Regions from separate parts of the Glutamicibacter sp. FR1 genome, predicted to be linked through region 2. Evidence: predicted binding sites of a transcription regulator. Region 2 holds the regulator's gene; the other holds the start of a gene.
The links. Region 2 encodes HspR, which represses chaperone genes until heat shock. Its sites were predicted from a motif close to AAGTTGAGTCNNNNNGACTCAACTT; they were not measured.
Positions count from the first base shown of each region.

Region 1: ACLQ8T_RS01695 (ATP-dependent Clp protease ATP-binding subunit) is a predicted target of HspR. The motif match lies at 4,439-4,463, and genes of this name have one in related genera.

Region 1 covers NZ_CP178602.1:335,066-342,354, reverse strand. The annotation lists gene ACLQ8T_RS01715 (hypothetical protein) at 1-1,142, shown strand, start outside; gene ACLQ8T_RS01710 (malonic semialdehyde reductase) at 1,209-1,829, opposite strand; gene ACLQ8T_RS01705 (sensor histidine kinase) at 2,180-3,364, opposite strand; gene ACLQ8T_RS01700 (response regulator) at 3,677-4,351, shown strand; gene ACLQ8T_RS01695 (ATP-dependent Clp protease ATP-binding subunit) at 4,481-7,039, shown strand; gene ACLQ8T_RS01690 (VOC family protein) at 7,204-7,289, shown strand, end outside.
Region 2 covers NZ_CP178602.1:2,597,491-2,604,779, reverse strand. The annotation lists gene dnaK (molecular chaperone DnaK) at 1-767, shown strand, start outside; gene ACLQ8T_RS12570 (nucleotide exchange factor GrpE) at 781-1,362, shown strand; gene ACLQ8T_RS12565 (DnaJ C-terminal domain-containing protein) at 1,447-2,421, shown strand; gene ACLQ8T_RS12560 (heat shock protein transcriptional repressor HspR) at 2,535-2,963, shown strand; gene ACLQ8T_RS12555 (GNAT family N-acetyltransferase) at 2,960-3,586, opposite strand; gene trmB (tRNA (guanosine(46)-N7)-methyltransferase TrmB) at 3,637-4,494, opposite strand; gene ACLQ8T_RS12545 (YccF domain-containing protein) at 4,621-5,031, shown strand; gene ACLQ8T_RS12540 (TerC family protein) at 5,102-6,286, opposite strand; gene ACLQ8T_RS12535 (DinB family protein) at 6,669-7,163, opposite strand.

The sequences.
Region 1 (7,289 bases), 1.1 Mb from region 2:
CCAGCAACGTGCCTTTCGAGTCGGAAGTGCGCCAAGCCCTTCAGCCATTCAAGTCCTCGCTCTTCCGCCACTTCCATGAAGAGGGCCAATCAGCCAGCGAGACCCGTGCAGCATTGGAAGGCCTGACCACCCTGCTGACCGTTCATGCCCAGCTGCGCAAAAGCGTTGACGTCAAAACCCTGGATCCGACGATTCTGGGCGAGCAGCTCGGCCACCTGACCTCGCTGGGCAAGGAAGTTTCGGAAGCCAGCGCTGCGATCCTCAAGCATTACCTGACCTTCCTGGGCACGACCGCTAATTTCGGCGGAAGCGTGGATGAGTTCAAGCAGACCTTCGAATTCCTCTCCCGCATGGCCGGGGATTCGCCAGTTGTGGCCCCTTACCTCGAAGATGATGAGGCCAACGGCAGCCTCGAAGCGATGCCTTTTGTTTTTGCGGCTCGCGAATTGATCGACTGGGTTGGCGAAGGCAAGCCAACGACCCCTGCTGGAGTGCTCACCGGCGAGACGCTGCAGGATGCAGCCGGCGCACTTGGCTTATTCGTCAAGGTAGATGAGTCAGCCGGCATTCCAGAGGATTCCCAGTGGGAGCCGGAAGACGGCACGATTGTTTCATCGCTGGCCGACGTTCCACGCCTGTCGGCATATTGGGATGCCTTGATCGGCACGGCCATGCTGCGCTACGAGGCACCGAACGCGACCCCCACGGAGTCGCTCAGCGATGCACTGCTGGCATCCAGCGGGCAAGGCGCACGCCTGGTCAAGGAGCTGATTGCCGAGGTTCTCTATTCGCATATCCTGATCAACACCTTGGAGGAGCCGGGCAAGGCGCAGATCGCCGAGATGGTAGCCGGCGTATTGAGCAATGCCGCATCATCAACCCCGCCGCGTGCCGAGTTTGCGTTGCAAGTTCCAACCGAAGAAGACCTGCCCGCCGAGCAGCATCACCTGATTGCCAGCCTCGAAGAGGTGGTCCCTCAGGTCGAGTCGCTGCTGCGGGTTTTCGAACGCGAAGGCCTTGTCGAGATCAACGACGAGATCACGGTTCCCGTTGTCTTGCGTTCTTCGCTGGAACGCGCGCTGGCCAAGGTTTCGGATCACGTATTGAAGGGCACTGAAGAAGCACCGGACCCTCAGGCTTAGGGCTCCAAAAAACGATGAAGGTGCGGGAACGATCACGTTCCCGCACCTTCATCGTTGAAGCATCGATCAGATGCTGCGCGTCGCCAACTCGGCATCGTGCCGTGGCAGGCGATCAAACCATGGGTTCTCGCCCGGCTTGCCAACATTGACGATCAGGAAGGACTTGTGGTTGTTGTCTGCGTTAATCGCGGCATCTACCGCGTTGCTGTCAAAGCCTCCCATCGGGCCAGCTGCCAGACCAACTGCGCGGACGGCCATGATGAAGTAGCCAGCCTGCAGCCACGCATTATTGCTACCCACTGCGGTGCGGACTCCAGCGTCCTGGAACATCTCCTTGCGTTCCGGAGCATGGGGGAAGAAATTCGCGAATTCCTCGTGCCACTCGGTATCGAAAGATAGGACAGCCAAGGCAGGTGCCGAAAGCGCCTTCGCGGCATTGCTTCCGGGCATGGTGCTCGCTACTGCCTGACGCGCTTCAGGACTCTTGATCCAGGTGATGCGCAACGGCTGATTGTTCATCATGGTCGGGCCCATTTTCATAGCCTCATAGATTGCGTCCAGCACGTCGTCGGTCACCGGTTCATCACTGAACGAATTGGCACTGCGGGCTTCGAAGAAAAGCTGATCTGCGGCTGCCTGGCCGATAGCCATCGATTCATAAAGGTTGGTTTCTGCCTGGACGCTCATGCGCACTCGCTTTCAAGACGGGAAGTTCTCTCCCTAGGCACAACGCCTCGTCATTCAAGCCAATTCCAAGCCAAGATGTGAGTCAGCGCACAGAACTGTGGGCTGGAGTTAAGTTATAAAAGGTACGTTGCATTACTGACAGACAGCGGCGTGCGATGGGGGCACAGCGCCGATGAAAGATCAGTCCGTTTACGCAATGCAACGTACCTTTTAATCACCCTTGGATCCTCAGTGATGCCACTCGCAAAACACCACCGAGTACCTTCTCGGTGATCGGTCTTCACCGATACATGTCTAACTTATCGCGTCCTGCAAAATTCCGAAATCATACTTTAGTAGGAGGGCAGGAGTCAGAATGGGATACTTGCGCGCAGCGCCCAAACGCCATTGTCGGAACTGGTTGCAAACTTTCCACCGAATGCCCGCATCCTGTCACCCATGCCAATCAGCCCTGTCCCGCCCTCCGGCAGCCCAGTCGACTTTTTGCCTGAATTCTCCATCTGATTAGTAATTTCCAGAACAGCTTCAGCTCCGACGACCGTGAGGTTGAAAGTGCACTTCGCGCCTAAAGCCCCGTGCTTTATCACATTCGTTGTACCTTCTTGCATGACCCGATAAATCGCAGCCTGGGCAGAACGAGGCAATTCGGAAATTTTCTCATCCGTGGTGGAGCTCACCTTGAATTTTGCATCCTTTAGCCTTTGGACAAAAAGTTCTACACCCTGAAGCGCATAAACAGTTGTAGCAGCCGGCTTGTCATTGCTGCGTGACAATGGATCAGCCATGGTTCCGTCAGCCCTCAGGACATTGAGCATTAGGCGCAGGTCATGCAAGGTTTCAGTACTCAGCTTGGCGATGATATCGAGCGCTTCGAGAGCCTTCTGCCCATCGTTGGCGAATTTCGCAGCTTTCGACTGCATGGCCACTACCGTAATGTCATGCGCGACAATGTCGTGCAGGTCGCGTGCGATATTCTTTCGCTCCCGGTCGACAGCAAGACGAGTCTGCTCTTCGACGGTTTGCATTTGCTGTTGCGCAACGGCATTCTTCTCTCGCAGCAAGTAGATGCTTCGCGTCACGACATAGGCCATGGCTGCCAAGGGCACAATCGCGATCAGAAGCACAGCGTCGTTATGCGCTTGGAAGGCGAATTGCACGGCCCACGCCAGGCAGAGGGTCAAGTAGGCGGCGCGGATGCTGCGCGCCGAAGCAGTGGCCGCCAATGCTGAAAACGCCATGAAGGACACGATGGCCCAGAAGAACATCACGCCATCAGCCAGGAAGAAGAATGCCACGGCAACGAACAGGCCCAGAGAGGCAGCGGTCCAGCGCAGTCCTAGGAAGAGGATGACGCAGAGCCCAAGGCCCACCAGGGTGCCTCGAACGGAACGGTCCGTCGAATCTGCCAGGCCATCTTGCAGTAGGGTGATGACCTCGCTGCTGGACACGGCCAGCAGCACTACGATCCCTACCCAGACAATGACACCCCGGCCAGCGAAAAGCCTGGCCAGGGTGCCTTTGAGTCGTTCATTCATATGCCGAATGATTCACGGCGATGTCAGTCAAGTCAAATGGCGATGCCTTAGGGGCAGGCCACTCCATAGTTCCGGCAGAACCAATCAGCAAAATCCGTGCCCCAACCAGCAGGCGTGGCAACCGAACCGCCGTTAATGGCCGATGCCGGAGCAGCGGAGGCCGGAGCAGCAACCACTGCTACAGGCGACAGTGCCAATGCGGCGATTGCCAGCATTTTAAGACCTTTCATAACAAACTCCCATCACGTCTGCTTATATACTTTCAGGTGAGCAGGACGTTGCAGGGACTTCGCCATCGATCAAAGGAATCAAATGGAAAAGATCAAGGTTCTTATCGTCGATGATGAACCCCTTATTCGTCATGCGTTGGGCACAATCCTAGCAACAGATAGCGGAATTGTAACGGTTAATTCTGTTGAAAATGGGCGGGCCGCCGTTGAGTATTGCAAGGACCATCAAATAGACGTTGTGCTCATGGATTTGCAGATGCCAATTATGGATGGAGTTAGTGCTACTAAAGCCATCAAATCCGTTGAAGACAGCCCATCAGTGCTTGCTATTACAGCCTTTTCTTCGGATGAGTATCTGGTTCCTGTTCTGACCGCTGGGGCCAGTGGGTACTTGGTCAAGGATTCTGAACCGGATGAAATTATCCGCGCGGTTCATGCCGTTCATCAAGGAACGGCAGCCATTTCCCCGTCGGTTTCTTCCGATCTCGTTTCTGCCGTTCGCGAGGCTTACCGCGACAATTCCCAGGACATTCAAGACCTTGCTTACGACCTGGGAATCACCAATCGGGAATTCGAAATTTTAAAGCTCTTGGCCCGAGGGCTAAACAACACCGAGATTTCAAGAACTCTGGCTATTTCCGAGACAACAGTTAAAACCCACATGGCCAAGATTTTCGTTAAGCTGGATGTTCGCGACAGGGTCCAGGCATTGGTTGCCGCCGCCCGCATGGGTCTCATCGAAATCCCGAAGGACTAGCCGCTGGCTGCCTGCTATTTGTGTGAGGTCAACGACTTTGGCACCTCGCCCGCTTGGTCCGGGAATATTTGCGCGCCGTATGCGTTGAACATGAGCATAGACCGCTCAAGTTTCTATTAGGAGGCTCACTTGCCAGCATTCTTCGGCGCACCGTCAGATGGCTCGTTTGAGGAATTCCTCTCTCGGTTCCTGTCGTCGCGAGCTCAAGCTGCGCGCCCCATCGACATCACGCGACTGCTCTCTGCCCGTACCCACGAAGCGGTAGCCACCGCGGCAGCGATTTCCCAAGAGCACGGCCATGACGAGATCGATTCGCTGCATCTGCTGATGGCTCTGCTGCGCACCGAACCAGTTGGCGAGCACCTGACCGCCATGGGAATCGACATCGAGGCTTTGAGTGCCGACGCCATCGCACGCATGCCCAAGGCACAGGAGCGGGACGAGAAGCCGTCCCGCCTCTCGTCGGCAGCCCAGCGCAGCCTCTTTGACGCCTATCAGGTTGCCCGCAACTACGGCTCGACCTACATCGACCCGGATCACCTTTTCCTGGCCTTCGTCTTCAATCCGGAATCGCCGGTCAGCCAGCTCTTGGCCCAGCATGGCGTCACCGGACAGTCGCTGCAGCAAGCTGCCATGGAGCAGGCCCAGCGGGGCAGCAATGATGCCCAGAACCAGAACGATGCCGAGTCCGACGTGTCCATGCTCGAACGCTACGGAACCGATCTGACCTTGCTGGCAGCAGACGGCCAGATCGATCCGGTGATCGGCCGCAAAGAGGAACTGGACCAGGTAATCGAGATCCTGGCCCGCCGCACTAAGAACAACCCAGTGCTGATCGGCGAGGCCGGCGTGGGCAAGACCGCCATTGCCGAAGGCCTGGCCCGAGCCATCATCGACGACGAGGTTCCAGCGCAGCTGCGCAATGCGGCCCTGATCTCGGTGGACCTTCCGGGCATGCTCGCCGGCACCCGCTACCGCGGCGATTTCGAACAGCGACTGACCGGCCTGCTCGACGAAGTAGCCGCTGCCGAAGGCCAGGTGCTGCTGTTCATCGATGAGATGCACCTGCTGGTCGGTGCTGGTTCCGGCGAGTCCGGAAACATGGATGCCGCGAATATCCTCAAGCCGCGCCTGGCGCGCGGCGAGTTGCACATGATCGGCGCCACCACGCTGGATGAGTTCCGCAAGGTGGAGAAGGACAGCGCGCTGGCACGGCGCTTCGGCAAGGTCACTGTCGCCGAGCCCTCGGAGGAAACCGCGTTGGCCATCTTGGAAGGGCTGCGCGAATCCTACGAGGAGCACCACCAGGTGCAGTACACCCCCGAAGCGCTCAAGGCCGCAGTGACGCTCTCTGCCCGCTACCTGAGCGACCGGCAGCTTCCGGACAAGGCTATCGACCTGATCGACATCGCCGGCGCCCGCCGCTCCATCGCCGCTGGAGATGCCGAGGACGTTCAGTCCTTGCGCGCCGAATTGGTGGATGCCGAACGCGAGAAGTCGCGCGCCATCGGCGAGGAGCGTTTCGAGGAAGCTGGCGCATGGCGCGACCACATCGCGGAAATGACCGCGCGGATCAAGGCCGCCGAGGAATCCGGCGATGCCGAAGTGACCCGTGTGGTGGACGAAATGCAGATTTCGCAAGTGATCTCCCGCTCCACCGGCATTCCCACCTCGCGCATCTCGGGCGACGACAAGGCGCGGCTGGCATCGCTGGAAGATTCGCTGCATGCCTCGGTCATCGGCCAGCACGATGCCGTTGCCGCTGTGGCACGCGCCGTACGCCGAAACCGCACCGGCATGTCCCCGGCCGGCCGGCCGATCGGCTCGTTCCTGTTCCTGGGCCCAACCGGCGTTGGCAAGACCGAACTGGCCAAGGCCCTGGCCGCAAACCTGTTCGGCTCGGCTGATTCGCTGGTGCGCATCGACATGAGCGAATACGGGGAGAAGCACACCGTGGCACGCCTGATCGGTGCGCCTCCGGGCTACGTTGGCCACGACGAGCCCGGCCAGCTCACCGAGAAGATCCGCCGCAACCCGTACTCGGTCGTCCTGCTCGATGAAATCGAGAAGGCCCACCCGGACGTGTTCAATGTGCTGCTGCAGGTGCTCGATGACGGCCGGTTGACCGATTCGGCCGGCCGCACCGTCGATTTCTCCAACACGCTGATCCTCATGACCAGCAACCTCGGCGGAGAGTACCTGGCCAACAAGGCAGGGAACTTCGGCTTCACTTCTGCGAATGCGGCCAGCGAAAACGGCGAGATCCGCGCCAAGGTCATGGGCAAGGTCCGCGAGTTCATGCGTCCGGAGTTCCTGAACCGCCTGGACGAGGTGCTGCTGTTCTCCAAGCTCTCGCCATCGGAAATCGGCCAGATCGTCAAGCTGGTCATCGCTGAGACCGAGGCGCGGCTGGCAGAGCAGGAGCTGAAGCTGGAGGTGAGCGACGCTGCCGTGCAGTGGCTGGCTGGCGAAGGCTACGATCCCGAGTTTGGCGCCCGCCCGCTGCGCCGGCTGGTGCAGCGCAAGGTACAAGATGCCATTGCGGACCTGCTGATCAGCGATGCGCTTGCCGCTGGCGATACTGTGTCGGTGGACTATGTCGCGGACAAGCTGAAGGTGCAGAAGAAAGTCGACCTGCCGACGCCACCTGCCCACAGCGAGCATGCGCCAAGCTACTTCGATAGCTGAGTCGGCGTCGCCAGTTCAGGCGCTGGTTTGGCTGGGACTGGAATCCCAGCCAAACCAGCGCCTTTTGCTTTTCCGCATTTGGCCTCGTCGACCCGCGGATTGCAGGCGGCCTCTAGCTAAGCGGAGAGACTGGCGGTACCTTTGTCAGCATGGCGAACATTGGAATGATTACCCTCGATGCCCTTGATGAACGGTCAGCGTCTGCCTGGTGGAGGGCGGTCTTGGGCGGGCAATATCTGGGCCAGTACCC
Region 2 (7,289 bases):
AGGACGTTCTGCTCATCGACGTCACCCCACTGTCCCTGGGTATTGAAACCAAGGGCGGCGTGATGACCAAGCTGATCGAGCGCAACACCGCGATCCCGACCAAGCGTTCGGAAACCTTCACCACCGCTGAAGACAACCAGCCTTCGGTTTCCATCCAGGTCTTCCAGGGCGAGCGCGAGTTCACCCGTGACAACAAGGCTCTGGGTACCTTCGAGCTGACCGGTATCGCACCGGCTCCTCGCGGCATCCCACAGGTCGAGGTCACCTTCGACATCGACGCCAACGGTATCGTGCACGTATCCGCTAAGGACAAGGGCACCGGCACCGAGCAGTCGATGACCATCACTGGTGGCTCCTCGCTGTCCAAGGAAGACATCGAGCGCATGGTTCAGGAAGCTGAAGCACACGCCGAAGAGGACAAGGCACGCCGCGAAGCTGCTGAGACCCGCAACGCTGCCGAGCAGGCAGCCTACTCGGTGGACAAGCTGATCAAGGACAACGAAGACAAGCTGCCAGAAGAGGTCAAGACCGAGGTTCAGGCCGACGTTGACGCACTGAAGGCTGCTCTTGAGAAGCAGGACAACGACGACGAGGTCAAGGACGCGTTCGAGAAGCTGCAGGCTTCGCAGACCAAGCTGGGCGAGGCAATCTACGCCAACACCCAGGCTGAGGGCGCTGCTGCACCTGAGGGCGAGCAGGCTCCAAATGCTGATGAAGATATCGTCGACGCCGAGGTAATCGACGAAGACGAAGCTGACAAGAAGTAGGGAGTTAGGGAATATGTCCGAGGCACAGGACCAGAACGAGAACTTCGACGAGCAGTCGGAGAACCAGCCAGAGGCAGCTAACGAGCAGCCAACCGCTGACGCCCTGGGTCAGGCCGAGGCGATCCTGAACGAAGCTGCTGCTGGCGCTGACGCCGAAGCAGAGCAGCCAGTAGAGGCCGGTGCGGTGGAAGCCGAACTGCGCAACGACTTGCTGCGTCTGCAGGCTGAATACGTCAACTACCGCAAGCGTGTGGAGCGCGACCGAGCTGTAGCGCGTGAAAACGCCGTGCAGTCCGTGCTCAACACACTGCTTCCGATTCTTGATGACATCGATGCAGCCCGAGCCCACGGTGACCTCACCGATGGCCCGTTCGCATCGATCGCCAACAAGCTTGACTCCGTGCTGGCTCAGCATGGCTTGGAGCGTATCAACGAGGCCGGCGTCGAATTCGACCCGAACGTCCACGAAGCGCTGCTTCGCCAGGCTGTTCCGGAGATTCCAGCTGACCACGTGGGACAGGTGCTTCGCACCGGTTACCGCAAGGGAACCACCATCCTGCGTGCGGCCCAGGTGCTGGTAGCAACCGGCGAATAGCCACGAATAATCAATTGAAACTGCCCACTGCCGATACTTCGTCAGTGGGCAGTTTCGAATTGGCATTGAAAGGATGGGGCCCTGATGGCAAGTCAGGACTGGATCGAAAAAGACTTTTACGCCATTCTGGGCGTCTCCAAGGACGCCAGTGAGGCGGACATCAAGAAGGCGTACCGCAAGCTTGCGCGCCAGTACCACCCCGACACCAATCAGGGTGATGCGGCCGCTGAAAAGAAATTCAAGGACATCTCGGAAGCCAACTCGGTGCTTTCGGATAAGGAAGAACGCGAGCAGTACGACGCAATCCGCGCCATGGGCGGCGGAGCTCGCTTCTCGGCCGGGGGACCAGGCGGTGCCCCGGGAGGACAGGCCGGTTTCGAGGACATCTTCTCCAACCTCTTCGGAGGCGGGGGGAGTGGCCCGCGGGGCCGCGGCGGACAGCCGGACTTCTCCGACCTGTTCGGCGGGGGCGGCGGCTTTGGCGGTGGCGGCTTCGGACAGAGCGCCCCACCGCGCAAGGGTGCTGACCGCACGGCCAGCACCACGATTTCCTTTGCCGGATCCATCAAGGGCACCACTATCGGCCTGCGCGAGCAGAACGGCGAAGTCATTGACGTGCGCATTCCTGCGGGTATCAAGGACGGCCAGTCGGTGCGCGTGCGCGGCAAGGGCCAGCCAGGGGCCGCCGGCAACGGTGACCTGCTGGTCAAGGTCAAAGTCACTGAGCACCCGTTCTTCAAGCGCGAAGAGAACAACATCCGCATCCACGTGCCGGTGACCTTCGACGAAGCGGTACTCGGAGCAAAGATCCATGTGCCGACCTTGGACGGGGAATCCGTCGCGGTGAAGGTGCCAGCCGGATCCAACTCCGGACGAACCTTGCGCTTGAAAGGCCGCGGAGTGACAACTTCCAAGGCCGCCGGCGATTTGCTGATCGTCTTGGACATCGCGATCCCGCAGAACCTGTCGGATGCTGCAAAGAAGGCCGTAGAGGAATTCGCCGCAGCCACCGAGGGCGAGGATCCACGAGTGGACTTGGCCGCCAAGGCCAAGCTCTAGGCTCAATAGGCTGTTTTCCCTGACCGGCCATCGAATTGGCTGGGCGGGGAAGATAGACTCACAAACAAAAGGGCCCGAACCCGGGCTCCTTGCAGAAAGGTGGTAGAAGCAACGTGAACGGGGAGTACCTGCGACCTGTCTTCGTCATTTCCGTCGCCGCCCAACTTGCAGACATGCATCCGCAGACGCTGCGCCAGTATGACCGCATCGGCTTGGTCTCGCCGAGCCGCCAAAGCGGGAAGCAACGCCGCTACTCGCAGCACGACGTATCGCTGTTGCGCCAGGTGCAGTCGCTGAGCAAGGAAGGCGTCTCGCTGGAAGGCATCAAGCGGATCCTGGATCTGCAGGACCAAGTTGCGTTCCTGCAATCCGAAGTCAATGGACTGCGCCAGGAACTCAGCGCAGTACGCCAGGGCCAATCGCGCATTTTCGCCGCCGGAACCTCTGGCGGAGACGTGGTTTCGCTGGCTCGGGGCATGAGGCCCGAACGCCGCGAGCAGCCTTACACGTTCTTCGCCGCCCGCCGGGCCATCGGACGCTAGATGCGGCCGTGGCGCGCTAGGCGCGCGTTCAACTGGGTGCGCACGGCAGGCCATTCGTGGGGGAGTATCGAGAAGAGCACGGTATCGCGCAAGGTGCCGGTGACCGGATCATATTTGTGATTGCGCAAGACGCCATCCTGCTTGGCACCCAACCGGGTAATTGCCGCCCGTGATGCGGCATTATGCCAATGCGTGCAGAACGCCACCGAATAGCACTCCAGCTGCTCGAAGGCTCGCTGCAGCAGCAGATATTTCGCTGCGGGATTGATCCCGGTGCCCTGGGCGGATATGGCCAGGAACGTTGATCCGATTTCCACGCGGTGATTGGCCGCGTCGATATTCAAAAACGTCGTGGCACCTACGGCCCTGCCGGTAGCCAGATCAATAATGGCAAAAGGCGCCATTTTACTGGCCTGCTGCAAAGCCAAACGGTGCTCAATATTTTCTGCCATTGCCTGGGCCGTAGGCGTGCTGGCAAACCACGCGTCATCCAACTGGCCCTGCTCGGCAAGGGCCACCAGATCTGGCGCATGCTCCAAAGAGAGCTGTTCCAAGCGGACCCCGGCATATTCCATCGTCGGGGCTTGGGCATGGGGAAGATTTTGCGCAGCAGAAAGGGCCATGGAATCCATTCTAGAATTCCATGGCCCTGACTAAGGTTTCATTACGGCGGTTAGCCGATGCGGGTGTAGGCCAAGTCGAAGACCAAGCGGCCGGCCTTCAAGGCCTTGCCCTCGAAGCTGGTGAGAATGCGGCGTTCGAAACGCGGCGCCCAGCCACCTTGCCCATCGACGAATTCCGGCTCCGGGTCGAAGCCTTCCATTCCATCGCGGCGGACCTTGGTCAGGTTGCTTTCTTCGCCGGCCAGATTCCCTGGATGCTGGTTTTCGAAGTCTGGGTGGGCATTGAGCACTTCACGCATCTGCTCTGCGTAGTTGGACCAGTCCGTGGCCAAACGCAGGGTTCCACCTGGCTTGAGCACGCGCGAGACCTTGTCCAAGAACGAAGCCTTGATCAGACGGCGCTTGTGGTGGCGCGGCTTGTGCCATGGGTCGGAGAAGAAGATCCAGATCTCGTCGGCGCTGTTTTCATCAAGCATGACGTCCAGAACTTCTGGAGCGTTGGCCTGAACGGCGCGGACGTTGCTGATGCCGAAGGATTCGACCTTCAGCATCAGCTGGGCCAGCCCCGGACGGTAGACCTCAACTGCCAGGTAGTTGCGCTCCGGATCATCCTTGGCGGCGTTGGCGATGCACTCGCCCAAACCGGTGCCGATCTCCACGATCAGCGGCGCGGTGCGGCCAAAGGCCTGGGCCGGATCGAGCTGGAAGTCATCAGCTACCGAGGTGTCGGCAATCTTGCGAGGAGGCTCGATGACGTACTGCTCGGCATTGCGCTCCCACGCGCTGGCGCGGCGGCCTTGCAGGCGGTTGCCGCGACGCACGAAGGACACCGGCTCGGCACGGAAAAGGTCTGGGTTCCTGGGGGCGGAGCCATGGGGTGGACGCTGCTGCTCGCTCGATTCGCTCATGATGATTAATCCTAGCCGAGCAACCTGCACCGATGCTTGCCGAACGGTGGGGGATTGGACACCCCTAGCGGGAATTCGGGGTGATCCCCGATGGAGCATGAGAGGCAAAAGAAGGAGAATGTAGCCATGACTGATTTAGTGCGCGGTATTCTCAACATTATTTGGCTGCTGTTCGGCGGCCTGTGGCTGGCCCTGGGTTACGTGCTGGCAGGCATCATTTGCTGCGTGCTGATCGTGACCATTCCCTTCGGCATCGCCTCGTTCCGCATTGCCGGTTATGCGCTGTGGCCCTTCGGCCGCACCGTAGTCGACAACGGACCGGTCGGCGCGTTCTCCACCCTGGGCAACATCATCTGGATCATTTTTGCCGGCATCTGGATTGCCATCGGGCATCTGCTGACCGCGATCCCGATGTTCGTATCGATTATCGGCATCCCGCTGGGCATCGCCAACCTGAAGATGATTCCGGTGTCCCTGATGCCCCTGGGCAAGGTCATCGTACCTTCGGATAATTTCATTGGCGACGTGCGCCGCTAAGCAGCACCAAAACAGCCATGGCTGCCAACTCCAATGAGTTGGCAGCCATGCCCTTTAAGCCTGAATCGGATCAGCTCTTCAGGTACTCATCGTGCTGGCGGTGCGCCTCGGCGACCTCGACGCGGATCTTTTCCACGTCCTTGGCCTTGTCGCGGTATTTCTTCTCCATGGTCTTCACATACGCTTCTTCTTCCACCAGGGCGCGGTAGATGCGTTCGCGTTCGTTTGGATCCGAGGTGTAGCTCAGGTCGTTGTAGCTGCTGGCATGGCGGCGAAGGTTGCTGATGGCGGTTTGGGCCTTGCCAGCCTTGCTGAACAGCGAAGCGAGAATGGTCAGCACGAGGACGCCGATGATCACGCTCAGCGACAGCCCGGTGCTGATTTCGATGACCATCACGTGCTCGCCGTCATTGATGAATGGCAGGTTGTTCTCGTGCAGCGCGTGCAGGATCAGCTTCACGCCGATGAACGCCAGGATCGCTGCTAAGCCATAGGACAGGTAGATCAAGCGGTCCAACAATCCATCAAGCAGGAAGTAGAGCTGGCGCAGGCCCATGAGCGAGAACGCGGTAGCGGTGAACACGATGTAGACGTTCTGGGTGAGTCCGAAGATCGCTGGGATGGAATCCAGGGCGAAGAGGATGTCGGTTCCGCCGATGGCCACCATGACCAGCAGCATCGGGGTCAGGACCTTCTTGCCGTCGATCATGGTGAACAGCTTGTCGCCGTCGTACTTGTCGGTGGTGTGGAACAGCTTCTTGGCCAAGCGGATGATGAAGTTGTTGGCCTCGTCGGATTCGTCGTCCTTCTTCAGCAGGTTGCCTGCGGTGAGCAGCAGGATCAGGCCGAACAGGTAGAAGACCCAGGCGAACTGGTTGATCAGCGCCGCGCCGACAAAGATGAACGCGGTGCGGGCGATCAGCGAGAAGACGATGCCGAAGAGCAGCACTTTCTGCTGGTCTTCGCGGGGGACCCTGAAACTGGCGATGATGATCAGGAAGACGAACAGGTTGTCGACGGACAGGGCCTTTTCGGTGATGTAGCCGGCGAAGTATTCGGCGCCCATGTCGATGCCGCCGAAGATGAGCACCAGCACACCGAATATGAGGGCCAAGCCGACATAGATGCTGGACCAGATCGCTGCTTCACGCAGGGATGGAACGTGGGCCTTGCGGATGTGGAAGAAATAATCGAAGGCCAGTAAGGCGAGAACCACGACAATCGTGATGCCCCAAATCATAGGGGAAGCTCCCATAGGGATTCCTGCTTTCGTAAGTTGCGCGCTGACGCGTCCGAGTAAGTCTCTTCACCGACACTGTGGTTGGCCGTAAAACCCGGCAGGTCCATGAAGTCCTGCGTATTGACGGATTCAACGATTGTGAATACTCCCTTACGATCGTTAACCCTAACCCGAAGCGGTGCTTCTGGAAAAATTCTGGTCTAAGGATGTCATGTTGATCTGTAATGTACTTCGTCTTTGCCCAGTTGGGTAGGCGTCATATGTAATTCGAAGGATGTGGTGGGCAAAGTGATCGACTGCATTCTTCGGCCCAGGTCTCGGGTCGCCTTGGAAATCCTCGCAGGACTCGGAGCGCTGGCAACAGCATGCGCGGTACCTGCCGATGATGCGTGGCCGGCTATTTCCGTGCGGACAGGATTTGCTCACGCAGGATATCGGCGTGCCCGCAATGCTGCGCCAATTCGCGCAGCATGTGCAGCTGGATCCAGCGCAGCGGCAACGACCCGCGCCGATTGCCGGAGAAAACGTGATCCCCGGTCTTGCCCTTGACCACTTCACGTGACAGTTCGATGGCCTGGGCATAGTCACGCCGAATGGATTCGATGGTGTCGGACGCGGACAAGTCGAAGGACTTGCTGGGCGACGACGCAATGCCCAGTTTGGCCCGGCTCTTGCCGGTGGCTGCTTCGCCAAACCAGACACGTTCGACGAAGATCGCATGTTTCACCAGCCCGAGCAACGTGGTCTTGGATTCAACCAGCTTCAACCGCGCTTCGTGTTCGTCCAGCCCGTCGAGGCTGGAAAGCAGCATCTGCCGGTGCTGATCGATGAATACCTGGACCATCTCATCGTGGGGCAGGGAAAAAATATCTTGGGAATCCGGGTTGGCCATGCCTCATCCTAAGACTGCAAATCGCGCTCCACAAGGGGTTTTGCCGCAGAGGCAAAGAGAAGAAAAAATATCTCGAGAATCTTGCTCTAGCTGGAATAGTAGGACTAGGAGTAGAGTTGAGTTAAG